DNA from 2 places in the Pseudonocardia adelaidensis genome. Region 1 is predicted to be linked to the other one. Evidence: riboswitches for the same ligand, from Rfam matches in the RefSeq annotation. Region 1 holds a riboswitch; the other holds the start of a gene.
The links. Region 1 has a riboswitch for thiamine pyrophosphate ahead of ABEA81_RS07780 (ABC transporter substrate-binding protein). Riboswitches for the same ligand answer to the same signal wherever they lie in the genome.

Region 1 (6,547 bases):
ACGGCGCGAAGAGCGCGCGGGCCCGCTCCCGCGCGGCGCGCCGCGGCACCCCGGCCACCTCGAGGCCGAGCGTCGTGTTGTCCAGCACCGTGCGCCACGGGAACAGCAGGTCGCGCTGCGGCATGTAGGCGACGTGGTCGACGCGCCCGGTGGCGTCGGCACCGTCCACCAGCACGCGCCCGGCATCCGGCGTCTCCAGCCCGGCGATCACGTTGAACAGCGTGGACTTGCCGCAGCCGCTCGGCCCGATCACCGAGACGAACTCGCCGGGCGCCACGTCGAACTCCACCCCGTCCAGCACGGGGAGTGGGCCCGGGAACGACTTGTGCAAGCCGTCCACCACGAGCTTCACGTCAGCCACGGCGCCACCACGGGATCACGAGCCGCTCCACGGCGTAGGTCAGCAGGAACAGCGCCACCGACAGCAGCGCCGTGACCAGCACGGCCGCGAGCACGAGGTCGGTGCGGAAGGAGTTCTTCTGGACGCTCATGAAGATGCCCAGCCCGGCCGTCGCGCCCACGTACTCGGCGAAGATCGCGCCGGTGACGGCGTAGGTGATCCCGATGCGCAGCGCCGTGAAGAACCGGGGCATGGCGCCGGGCAGCCGCACGTAGCGGAACTGCTGCCAGCGCGAGGCGCCCATGCTGCGCAGCAGGCTGGTGGCCTGCCGGTCGGTGGCGGCGAACCCCTCGACGAGCCCGACCGTGATCGGGAAGAACGTCACGAGGGCGATCACCACGACCTTCGGGAACAGCCCGAACCCGAACCAGATGATCAGCAGCGGGGCGATCGCGATGATCGGAAGCGTCTGCGAGGCGACGAGCAGCGGCGTGAGGGCGCGGCGCAGCCACGGCGAGAAGTCCACCGCCACCGCGATCGCCCAGCCAAGCGCCAGCGACACCGCGAACCCGACCGCGGTGACCTGCACCGTCGGCAGCGTGTTCGCCCAGATCTGGTCGCGGAACGCCCAGCCCTGCTCCAGCACCCGCAGGGGCGAGGGCAACACCTGCGGGCGCACCGCCGCCGCGGTGACGGCCCACTGCCACGCCACGAGCCCCGCCACGACGAGCACCAGCGGCGGCAGCACCCGCGGCAACACCCGCGAGTCAGGCCGGCGGCGCGACGTAGTCATCGCTGAACCAGGTGGTGAAGTCCGGGCGTTGGGTGAGCGGGGCCCCGTCCGGTCCGGTCAGCGCCCCCGTGCCGAACACCCAGCCCGAGTACCCCGTCCACTTCTCGAGCGTCTGGGTGCCCACCCGGCCGTTCTCGTCGCGCAGGAACCGGTCGGCGAGCATCTCCTGGCTGCGCCGGACGAGGTCCGGTTCGGTGAACGTGCCGGGGTTGGCGTCGATCAGGAGCTGGGCCGCGCGGTCCGGGTCGTCGGCCGCGAGCTGGTAGCCGCGCTGCGCCGCCTGCACGAACTTCGCCGCGAGGTCGGGGTGGGCCTGCAGCCATGGCGAGTTGCCGATGAGCAGCACGTTGTAGGCGTCCGGGAACCCGTAGTCGGTGTAGGAGAACGTCTTGAGCGGCTGCCCGCGCATCTCCGCCTCGATGCCCTCCCATGCGACGAACGGCTCCGTGAAGTCGACCTGCCCCGCGTAGAGCGCCTCGTACGCGGCGGTGCCGAGGACGACCGTCCGGAACGTGCCCGTGCCGCCCGCGTCCCGGATCACCGCGCGCATCTTGGGCTCCTCGTACGCCGCGCCGAAGCCGCCGTAGGTCTTGCCGTCGAGGTCCTTCGGCGACGTGATGTCGGCCCGGTCGGCCCGCACCGCGATCTGCGTGGCCCAGTGCTGCAGCACGGCCATCACGGAGGTGATGTCCGCGCCCGCCGCCTTCGAGAACGTGAAGGAGTCCTGGAAGCTGATGCCGAACTCCGCGGCGCCGGAGGAGACGAGCGTGTCCGGAGAGGTGTTGTTGTACGGCAGGAACTGCACGTCGAGGCCCGCCTCGCGGAACCAGCCCTCCTGCTGGGCCACGAACAGGCCGGTGTGGTTGGTGTTCGGCGTCCAGTCGAGTGCCACGCGGATCGGCTGCGGCCCGCTCCCGCTGCCGCAGCCGGCCAGCACCAGTGCCAGCACGGCCGACAGGGCCGCCAGCGCTCGGGCACGTACGGGTTTCACCAGTTCCTCCCTACGCCGGTACTAACCGGGTCAGGTACGAACGGTCAGCGGCCGGTCCTGCCGCCCTCTCAGCCTCGGAACGCGAGGCTCCCGTGGGGTCGGCACGACAATACGTCGTACCGCCCGATCGTGCGCACCCCGCCGCTCTCAGCGCGCCGCACGTTCCCGCTGGAACGCCCGTTCCCGCTGGAATACCGTGAACAGGAACAGCAACGACGGCACCAGGAGCAGGGCCCCGAACCCGAGGACCCACAGCACCGTGGAGAGCACCGCGGGGTCTCCGGCCGCCGCGGCGACCGTCAGCCCGGGCAGCACGGTCGGGTACTGCGCGACACCCCACCCCCAGAGCACCGCGGTGACGGCCAGCGCGGCGGTCAGCCGGACGAGCACGTAGCGGCGGGCGACCAGCAGCCCGAGCGACGCGACGCCGGCGAGCACGCTGACCACGGCAACCGGGAGCGCCGGACCCGTCAGCCCGGCGAAGAGGCCGGGCGCGTCCGCGTGGACGACCACCAGCGCGGCGATCGTCGCGATGCCGACGAGCACGCCGGTGCCGAGCGCCCGCATGCGGAAGCCCTCGGTGAGCCGCTCCCGCCCGGCCCGCCGGGCGTCGGCGCACAGGTAGACGGCGGCGAGGTAGGCCGTCGTCCCGACGGCGAGCACGCCTGCGGTGACCGACGTCGGGTTCCACCAGCTGCCCATCACGTCGCCCGCGCCGATCCGCGCCGGCACGCGCCCGGACGCGACGGCACCGACGGTGGTGCCGAGGAAGAACGGCGTGACCAGCGAGGAGAAGGCGAACGCGGCACCGTACGCGCGCTGCAGCGCGAGCTCCTCGCTCGCCTTGCGGAACGCGAAGGCGGCTCCTCGGGCGATGATGCCCAGCGCCGCGAGGGTGAGCGGGATGTAGAGGGTGGCGGCGAACGGGGCGAACGCCGCCGGGAACGCCGTCCAGAACAGCGTGATCACGAAGATCAGCCACACGTGGTTGGCCTCCCAGACCGGGCCGATCGAGTGCTCGATCAGGTCGCGCTGCGGCCTGCCGCGCTCGGTGCCGCCCGCGAGCAGGTCCCACAGGCCGGCCCCGAAGTCGGCGCCGCCGAGCAGCGCGTACAGGGTGAGCCCGACCCAGAGGATCGCGAGCAGCGCGTCCGCCGCGCTCACCGCTCGGCCTCGCCGGGGCGCCGTGACGCGGGACGCTGTGATACCGGGAGCTGTGACACCGGTTCTCCCGCACGCTCCTGGGGCGCCACCGGACCGCGGCGGGCCAGCCGCCGCAGCACCGTCACCGTCGCGACCGTCAGCACCGCGTAGACGGCCAGCACCATCAGCAGACCGGCCACGAGCCCGGGGTGCGGGTTGACCGCGTCACGGGTGAGGAGCACGCCGTAGACGACCCACGGCTGGCGGCCGACCTCGGTGACCACCCACCCGGCCTCGAGGGCGAGCGCCGCAGCCGGCCCGGCGAGCACGGCGGCGCGCAGGAACCACGGCGATCCGGGCAGGTCCCGGCGCCGCCACCAGCTCCCCGCCTGCCACGCGCCGAGCGCGACCAGCGCGAACCCGATCCCGACCATGAGCTGGAAGCTCAGGTGCACGACGTTGACCGGCGGCCGCAGGTCCGGCGCGGCCTGGTCGAGGCCGAGCACCACCGCGTCCGGATCCCAGTGCGCCAGCAACGAGAGCGCGTTCGGGATCTCCAGCGCATAGCGCAGCTCTCCGCCGGTGTAGATCCCGCCGAGCGAGAGGGGCGCCCCGGCCGTGGTCTCGGAGAGCCCCTCGATCGCCGCGAGCTTGAGCGCCTGGTTGTCGGCGATGAAGTGCGCCGCCCAGTCGCCGACCACCACCTGCACGGGGGCGAGCACGGCCGCGACGGTGAACGGGACGAGGAAGCCGAGCCGGTGGTGGCGGTCCCGGCGGCCCCGCAGCAGCCCGACGGCGTAGACCGAGGCCATGCCGAACCCGGTGACCATGAACGCGGCGACGATCATGTGGACGGTCTGCGGGGGCGTCGCGGGGTTGAACATCGCCCCCCACGGCCGCACACCGGTCACCCGGCCGTCGACGAGGTCGAAGCCCCGCGGCTGGTTCATCCACGCGTTCGCCGTGACGACGAAGAAGGCCGAGGCCACCCCCGCCACGAGCACCGGCACGCCGGTGAGCACGTGGATGCGCGGCGGCAGCCGGTCCCAGGCGTACAGCCAGATCCCCAGGAAGATCGCCTCGATGAAGAAGGCGAACCCCTCCAGCGCGAAGGGCAGCCCGATCACGTCGCCGAAGGTTCCCATCAGGCCGGGCCACAGCAGCCCCATCTCGAAGCTGAGGATGGTGCCCGACACCGCACCGACCGCGAACAGCACACCCATGGAGCGGGCCCAGGTGCGGGCGAGCCCCTCCCACGCCGGGTCCCCGGTCCGCAGCCCTCGCCACTCCGCGAAGACGGCGAGGCCGGGCATGCCCACGCCGAAGCAGGCGATCACGATGTGCCACCCCAGCGAGAACCCCATCTGCGTGCGCGCAGCCACGAGGTCTCCCGGGGTCGCGGCCACCACGACCCATTCCGTAGCGCCCACGCACCACCCCCGGTCGTCGGGGCAGGGCTACCCGCGGAACTCCGCGCCGCACCATTGCGTTTGGGCTGGTGGAACGGCAGTGCCGGTTATCACAGTCGCCGCCTCTCCGCAGCGACGCGCGATCGCTCGCCGCGCGCAACGCCGTGACCTGCGGAAATCGCGCCGAGGCCACCGGCCCTCGGACCCGGTGCTACTCCGAATCTGAGACGATCTCAGGGGCCGTTGAGATAAGGTTGATCTCGTAGGGGTTCCACCGGCGATCAGCCGGTCAGCGGTAGGAGAAACGACCGATCTCGACTCCCGGAAACGGGAGCCGTCCGGCGGGGGCGCAACACCGGACGACTTCAGCGGGAGCTGGCACCGGCCGCACCGAGGATCGGTTGACCCGCACCGATGCGCTCGAGCACCCGTCGCCCACGGGGTGTTCGAGCATGCCCGCGTGCCGGTCCGCGACGACCGGGGCGGGTTCGAACCATCCGTGCGGACGGCGCCGTCCGCCGCTCCGCCACACCGTATCCAGATCCGAGGTGGATCTTGCTCGTCCTCGGATCGCCATCAGCAGGGGGGACATTTCCGTGAAGAGCAGGATTTTCATCATGGGTTCCGGTGTCGTGGGCGCCGCAACCGGTGAAGGTTTCCTGAAGGCCGGCCACGACGTCACGTTCGTCGACATCAACGAGGTGCGGGTCCGCGAGCTGCGCGACCGCGGCTGGGACGCCCGCACCGCGATCGACCTGGCCGGCGAGCCGGAGTCGTTGATCTTCCTGACGCTGCCGACGCCGAACGACGGGCACCGCTACGACCTGTCGGCGTTCACCGCGGGCACCGCGGCCGTGGGTCGCGCGATCGCGGGCGCGTCGGCGAAGCACATCGTGGTCGTGCGTTCCACCGTGCCCCCGGGCACCACCGAGGGCCTGGTCAAGACCACCCTGGAGGAGAACTCCGGGATGGTCGCGAACGAGGGCTTCGGGCTGGCGTCGAACCCGGAGTTCCTGCGCGCGGTCTCCGCGGCCGAGGACTTCGCCAACCCGTGGATGACCATCATCGCCAGCCGCGACCCGCGGAACGTGGAGCGGCTGCGCGCCGTGCTCTCCCCGTTCGGTGGCGAGCTGCGCACCTTCACCGACCCGGCCGAGGCCGAGTTCATCAAGTGCGCGCACAACATCTTCAACGCCACCAAGATCAGCTTCTGGAACGAGATGTGGCTGGTCGCCCAGAAGCTCGGCCTGGACCTGGACCCGATCGCCGCCACCGTCGCCCGCTCCGCCGAAGGCTCGATCAACCCCGAGTACGGCATCCGCGGCGGCGCCCCCTACGGCGGGGTGTGCCTGCCCAAGGACACCCAGGGCTTCCTCGGCTTCGCCGACACCGTCGGGGTGGACATGCCGCTGCTCTCGGCCGTGGTCGAGGTCAACGACCGGCTCGCCGCGATCGTCGAGCACGAGGTCGAGCAGGCGGCGCACGCCGCCGCCGGTGACCTCCGCGAGCAGAGCAGGGCCACCGGGGAGCGCAAGTCGGCATGAACCTGCCGGTCTACTACTACGTGCTGGGCACCCCGCTGGGCGTGCTCGGCCTGATCCGCTGGGGTGCGTGGTTGGTGCGGCGCATCCCCGCGGTGCTGTACAAGCCGGTGATCAACACCCACCGGCTGCCGCTGTCCATCGTGGTGCCGGTCTACCAGGAAGACCCGAAGATCTTCGCGGCGGCGATCGAGTCGTGGCTGGCCAACGACGTCGAGGAGGTCATCCTCGTCATCGACGCCTCCGACACCACCTGCCAGGACGTCGCCAGCCGCTACCCGGTCACCGTCGTCATCACCGACGTCCCGGGCAAGCGCGACGCGCTGCGCC
Region 2 (6,547 bases), on a different contig from region 1:
CGGACGGCCTGCTCGCGTTGCAGGTGAACGGCGTCGACCTCAGCCTCGACCACGGCTTCCCCGCGCGGATCATCGTGCCGGCGCTGCCCGGCGTCCGCTGCACGAAGTGGGTGCGGTCGATCGAGTTCCGGGAGGCGTGATGCGCCGCTTCGCCGACCGCTACGGGGCCCGCCCGGCCCACCTGCTGATGTTGCTGGGGTGCTTCGCGCTCGCCGCGTACGCCGCGTCGTTCCTCCTCGGTGACCCGGCGCTGCTGCACGTGCTCGGGTGGTTCCTCGGGGCAGCCGTGGTGCACGACCTCGTGCTGTTCCCGCTGTACGCGCTGGCCGACCGCGTGCTCGCCCGGCTGCCCCGGCCCCGGGTGCCGCTGGTCAACCACGTGCGGGTGCCGCTGCTGGGCGCCGGGCTGACGTTCCTCGTCTTCCTGCCGGGCATCGTCCGGCAGGGCGGGGCGACCCACCTGGCGGCCACCGGCCTCGACCAGCAGCCCTACCTGGGCCGATGGCTGGCGCTGGTGGCCGCCATGATCGTGCTCTCGGCGCTCGTCTACGCGGTGCGGCTGGTGGTCAGGCCGCGTTCGCGGTCTCGCGCAGCGGCTTGAGCGCAGCGGACCAGGCCACCAGCTCACCCACCATGTCGTGCAGCGCCTTCTCCTCGTGCTCGGTGGGCCGGCACCGGCCGGGCTCGCCCGGCTCGGTCAGCTCGAAGTCGGTGAACGTGCCGAGCGCCACCTGGCTGCGCACGGTCGCGACCTTCACCTCGGCCAGCACCAGGCGCAGCTGCTCGACGGCGCGTACCCCGCCGTGCACGCCGCGGTGTTTCGCCCGCGACGGGTACACCCGCGCGAGCATCGACGCGATCTCCGCCGCGGCCACGGTGTCGACGCGCACCGTCTACAACCACTTCACCGACAAGGCGGAGCTCTTCCGCGCGGTCATCCAGGACAGCGCCACGCGGGCCGCCGACGCCCAGATCGCGATCATCGAGCGCTACCTGCACCGGGTGGTCGACCCGGAGCCGGACCTCGTGGAGTTCGGCATCGCGTTCGCGGGACCGGTGCGGGCCGAGCACGCCGCGCACTTCGCGCTGGTCCGCCAGGTCAACGCCGAGGTCGGGCACATCCCCCAGGAGGCGATCGACGCGTGGCTGGAGACCGGGCCGCTGCGCGTCCTCCGCGCGCTCACCGAGCGGCTGCGCGAGCTGGCCGACCGGGGTCTGCTGCGCACCGACGACCCGGAACGCGCCGCCCTCCAGCTGATGCGGATGATCGCGGTCGGCAACCCGTCCTACCGGGGCGCCGTGCCGACGGAGGAGGAGATCGTCGAGACCGTCACGGCGGGCGTGCGCGTTCCTCTACGGGTGGGCTACCAGACCGTCAGCAGCAGGTGGTTGATCACCAGCGCCAGGCAGGCCTGCGCCGCGAGCCAGTACCGCGCGCGCGGCAGGAGCGCACACGGGACCACGAGCCAGCAGGCGAACGGCAGCCAGATCCGCTCGACCTCCCCCTTGCTCATGCCGGACACGTCGGCGATCAGGATCGCGGCGAGGGCGGCCCCGGCGACGAGCGCGACGCCGGACGGGAGGGCAGGGGCGCGCCGCGCCGCGGCCACGACCGCGGGACCGAGCGCGAGCAGCACCGCGGCCAGGTTCGCCCACACGAAGTAGGCGTAGGGACGGGTCTCCGCGATGCTGGCCGCGTAGATCACCTGGACGCGTTCGAACCCCGTGAACCACCAGAACCCGGCAGCGGTGAACGCGCCGACCACCCCGAGCGTCCCGACGGCGGCGAGCGCGCCCGCCCGCACGCTGCGCGTCGACGCGAGCACCGCGAGCGCGGGCAGCCCGCCGAGCACCAGCCCGTACGACAGGTACAGGCACCAGCCCAGCAGTACCCCGGCGGCCAGCGCGGCGAGGTCGGCCCGTGGGCCGCGCCCCACGGCCCCGACCGCCAACAGCGCGACGCCCCAGGCGAGCACCCCCGCGAACATCCCGTCCGCCGAGACCCCCACCCACACGGCACCGGGCAGCAGCACGCCGAACGGCAGCGCGCGGCGCGCCACCGGCTCGGCCCCGAGCGCCCGCACCGCCACGGCCACCGCGACCGGGGCGGATGCCCCGGCCAGCATCACGAACAGCCCGGCCGGACCGCCGCCGCCGAGCCCGAGCCGATCCAGCCAGACGAACGTGACCAGCGCCCCGGGCGGGTGCGCGCCCACGTGCGTGGTCCAGAAGCCGGGCCGGTCGGTGAGTATGTGGTCGGCGAACGTGCGCAGCATCGCGCCGATGTCGGTCACGCGGGGCACGTCGTGCAGGTACTCCTGGCTGCTGGTCAGCCGCTCGACCACCCCGCGCTGCCAGCCGTCCACGAGCGCGAGCGCCAGCGTCCACACGAACGCGGCCGCGTACGCCGCGCCCAGCAGCGGCCGCCAGGCCAGCCGGTCCGCGAGCCCGGGCCCGTTGGCCACGACCAGGACCGCGACGACGACCGCCGCCGGCGTCCCCGGCCCGATGTGCGGCAGCCACTCGGCGAGCAGCGGCGGGAACGGCAGGAAGATGTCGACCCCGGCCGCCAGCAGTGCCCGGCCCACCACCGCCGCGAGTACCACGACCAGCGCCGCCGCGAGCACGGCTGTCAGATCGCCCCGGGAGATCCGCGATCTGGTCGGGGCGGTGGCCGGCACGGGGGGACGCTATCCCCGGACCCGGGGCGGTGATCCTTACGGCTCGCGAACGGGGCCACCCCCTGCCAGTCCCGCCCACCGCACTGCAGCCAGCCGGTAGTGAGGATGGCCGCGAGCCGTGACGACTTCCGCGCGGCTGGGCGGGACGCTGGTTTCCGTGAACTCCGCCGCGGTGATGGGTGCTGCACCAGGACAACGGGTCTGGCAGCGGTCGGGCGCCCGTCCAGGCTCCGCCTGGGTGCTCGTCGCTGAGCTGAACGACGACCTGGACGACGACTCGGTCCTGCGCGGCCCGCCCATCGACCGCGTGACCGCGACGACGAGCCACCGCAGCAGGCGGAGGCGGCCGCTGGCGGCGCGCCGGTACCGCCGGGCCGACCGGCTGAGCTGGCTCTGGACGATCCGCTGGTACCGGGCGCGCTGGGCGGCCCGCCGCGCGCTCCGGTCGCGCTGACCGTGCCGGGCGCGGTCAGCCGCGCAGCGCCGCCGCGAACGCCGCCGCCGCGGCGCGTGGGTCCTCCGCCTCGGTGATCGCGCGCACCACGACGATGCGCTCGGCTCCCGCGGCGAGCACCTCGTCGAGCCTGGCGTGGTCGATGCCGCCGATCGCGAACCACGGCCGGGACGGCGCGCGGCCCGCGACCGTGCGCACGAGGTCGAGGCCGGGTGCCGGGCGGCCGGGCTTCGTGGGGGTCGGCCAGCAGGGGCCGACGCAGAAGTAGTCCACGCCCGGCTCGTCGGCGGCGGCCGCGCTCTCGTCCGGGCTGTGCGACGAGCGCCCGACCACGACCTCGTCGCCCACCACCTTCCGGGCCCATCGGACGGGTAGGTCGTCCTGGCCCAGGTGCAGGACGTCGGCGCCTGCCGCGAGGGCGACGTCGGCGCGGTCGTTCACGGCGAGCAGCGCGCCGTGGCGGGCGCACGCCTCGGCGAGCACCTCCAGGGCCGCGAGCTCGTCGCGGGCTTCGAGGGGTCCGTCCGGGCCCTTGTCCCGCAGCTGGATGATGTCGACGCCGCCGGCGAGGGCCGCGTCGGCGAACTCCGCGAGGTCGCCGGTGCGGCGGCGGGCCCCGGTGCAGAGGTACAGGCGGGCGTCGTCCAGTCGCTTGCGCACGGTGGCGCCGTCGAGGGCAGGCACGCCCCACGACGTTACGCGGACGGGTGCCGCGGGGCGTAGGGTGAACGGCAGGTGACGCACGGGAGCCCGTACTGCGGGCTGAGAGGGGATCCGACAGATCCCGACCGTCGAACCTGATCCGGGTCATGCCGGCGCAGGGAGCGGAGATGATGTCGAACTCGTTGACGGTGATCGGGGCGGGCGTGATCGGCCTGTCCTGTGCGTGGCGTGCGGCCGCGTCCGGCCTGCGGGTCACGGTGCTGGATCCGGCGCCCGCATCCGGCGCGTCGTGGGTGGCGGGCGGCATGCTCGCGCCCGTCACGGAGGCGTGGCCGGGCGAGGAGGCGTTGCTGGAGCTGGGCGAGGCGGCGGTGCGGCGCTGGCCCGGGTTCGCCGCCGAGCTGGAGGCCGCGGCCGGGCGCCCCGCCGGGTTGCGCACCGACGGCACGGTGGTCGCGGCCACCGGCACCGGCGACCGCGCCGAGCTGGAGTCGCTGGCCGGCTTCCTGGGCCGCCTCGGCCGCGACGTCGAGCGGCTCTCGGGCCGGGAGCTGCGCCGCCTCGAGCCCGCGCTGGGGCCGGACGTGCGCGGCGGCCTTTCGGTGCCGGGCGACCTCGCCGTCGACAACCGGGTGCTGCTCGCCGCCCTGCGGTCGGCGGCCGAGCGGGCAGGCGTCACGGTCGTGGAACACGCGGCCCGTGCGGTCGTCGACGACGGCGCGCGGGTCACGCGCGTCCGCACCGACGGCGGGGACGTCGAGGCGGAGACGGTGCTGGTCGCCGCGGGCGCGTACTCGGCCGCCCTGCACCCGGTGCTCGACGGCCTGGTGCGCCCGGTCAAGGGCGAGATCCTGCGGATCGCGCACCGCGCGGGCGCCTTCCCGCCGCCGCGGCGCACCGTGCGCGCGCTGGTGGACGGCCGGCCGGTCTACGTCGTACCCCGCGACGACGGCGGGCTCGTCATCGGGGCCACCCAGGCGGAGCAGGGCTTCGACACCGAGGTCACCGTCGGCGGGGTGCGCGACCTGCTGCGCGACGCCGAGCGGATCCTGCCCGGCATCGCCGAGTACGCGCTGGTGGAGAGCGCCGCGGGGCTCCGGCCAGGCAGCCCGGACAACCTGCCGCTGATCGGCGCGCTCGGTCCGGACGGCCTGCTCGTGGCCACCGGCCACCACCGCAACGGGATGCTGCTCGCGCCCGTCACCGCCGACGCCGTGCTGGCGCTGCTGCGCGGCCACCCCGTCCCGGACCCGGTGCGCGCCGCAGACCCGGCCCGCTTGTCGCTCGCAAGGAGGTAGCAGGTGCAGGTGTGGATCAACGGTGAGCAGCGCGAGCTCGCCGACGGCGCGCGCGTGCGCGACGCGCTCGCCGTGCTCGGAGCTCCCGAGAACGGGGTCGCGGTCGCCGTCGACGGCGAGGTCGTGCCACGGGCCGAGTGGCCCACCGTCGCGCTCGCCGACGGGGCGCGCGTGGAGGTGCTGACGGCGGTGCAGGGAGGATGACCATGGACGAATCGCTGCTGGTGGGCGACCGCAAGATCCCGTCCCGGCTGATCATGGGGACGGGCGGGGCCTCGAACCTGGAGATCCTCGAACGGGCGCTGGTGGCGTCCGGCACCGCCCTCACCACCGTGGCGATGCGGCGGATCGACGCCGTCACCGGCACCGGCGTGATCGACCTGCTGCGGCGCCTCGGCATCGAGGTCCTGCCCAACACCGCGGGCTGTCGCACGGCCGCCGAGGCCGTCCTCACCGCACGCCTCGCCCGGGAGGCCCTCGGAACCGACCTCGTCAAGCTCGAGGTGGTGGCCGACGAGCGCACCCTGCTGCCCGACCCCATCGAGCTGCTCGACGCCGCGGAGCAGCTGGTCGACGACGGGTTCACCGTTCTGCCCTACACCAACGACGACCCGGTGCTCGCGCGCAAGCTCGAGGGCGTCGGGTGCGCGGCCGTCATGCCACTGGGCTCGCCGATCGGCACGGGCCTGGGCATCCGCAACCCGCACAACATCGAGATGATCGTGGAGCAGGCCGGCGTGCCGGTCGTGCTGGACGCCGGCATCGGCACGGCGTCCGAGGCCGCGCAGGCGATGGAGCTGGGGTGCGACGCGGTGCTGCTCGCCACCGCCGTCACGCGCGCGGGCGACCCGGAGCGGATGGCCCACGCGATGCGCCTCGCGGTGGAGGCGGGCCGGGCGGCCCGCCAGGCCGGCCGGATCCCGCGCCGCTACTGGGCGCAGGCCTCGTCCCCCGCCGTCGAGGCCTGAGCCCCGCCCGATCCCGACGGGGCACCCGGGTGGGTGCGGCGTGCCGATCGCATGCGCCGGCCCGCACGCGGGAACCTGCGTCCGGAGGTGGTCCGATGGCCCGGCGACCGGGGTGGGTGCCCGTCCTTCTCGTGCTGCTCGTGAGCGGTTGCGGCGGCTCCGCTCCCGAGCGGGTGGTGCCGTCGGCGGGTGCGCCCGCCGCGGACCCCACTGCCGCCACGCCGGCACCGGCACCCGCGCCGCCACCCACGGTGGCACCGGCACCCACGGCCGAGCCGGACCGCGGGGAGCGGGTCGCGGTGCCCGTGTACTACGTCGCCGAGACCCCGGCGGGTCCCCGGCTGCAGCGGGAGTTCCACTCGGTGGTCACGAGCGACCCGGCCAGCGCCGCCGTGCGGGAGATGCTCGCGGCTCCCACCGGCACCGACCCCGACTACCACAGCCACTGGCCGCGCGGCACCACCTTGCGGGAGCCCGTCCACC

Region 2: another riboswitch for thiamine pyrophosphate. It lies ahead of thiO (glycine oxidase ThiO); the one in region 1 lies ahead of ABEA81_RS07780 (ABC transporter substrate-binding protein).

Annotation. Positions count from the first base shown of each region.
Region 1 covers NZ_BAABJO010000005.1:62,359-68,905, reverse strand. The annotation lists gene ABEA81_RS07790 (ABC transporter ATP-binding protein) at 1-361, opposite strand, end outside; gene ABEA81_RS07785 (ABC transporter permease) at 354-1,133, opposite strand; gene ABEA81_RS07780 (ABC transporter substrate-binding protein) at 1,108-2,124, opposite strand; TPP riboswitch at 2,115-2,228, opposite strand; gene ABEA81_RS07775 (cytochrome d ubiquinol oxidase subunit II) at 2,272-3,288, opposite strand; gene ABEA81_RS07770 (cytochrome ubiquinol oxidase subunit I) at 3,285-4,697, opposite strand; gene ABEA81_RS07765 (hypothetical protein) at 5,294-6,220, shown strand; gene ABEA81_RS07760 (glycosyltransferase) at 6,217-6,547, shown strand, end outside.
Region 2 covers NZ_BAABJO010000010.1:249,405-255,951, forward strand. The annotation lists gene ABEA81_RS16225 (molybdopterin-dependent oxidoreductase) at 1-140, shown strand, start outside; gene ABEA81_RS16230 (hypothetical protein) at 140-601, shown strand; gene ABEA81_RS16235 (hypothetical protein) at 567-890, opposite strand; partial or broken gene ABEA81_RS16240 (TetR/AcrR family transcriptional regulator C-terminal domain-containing protein) at 859-1,296, shown strand; gene ABEA81_RS16245 (hypothetical protein) at 1,365-2,681, opposite strand; gene ABEA81_RS16250 (hypothetical protein) at 2,920-3,135, shown strand; gene thiE (thiamine phosphate synthase) at 3,151-3,819, opposite strand; TPP riboswitch at 3,868-3,976, shown strand; gene thiO (glycine oxidase ThiO) at 3,966-5,096, shown strand; gene thiS (sulfur carrier protein ThiS) at 5,100-5,300, shown strand; gene thiG (thiazole synthase) at 5,297-6,064, shown strand; gene ABEA81_RS16275 (Gmad2 immunoglobulin-like domain-containing protein) at 6,160-6,547, shown strand, end outside.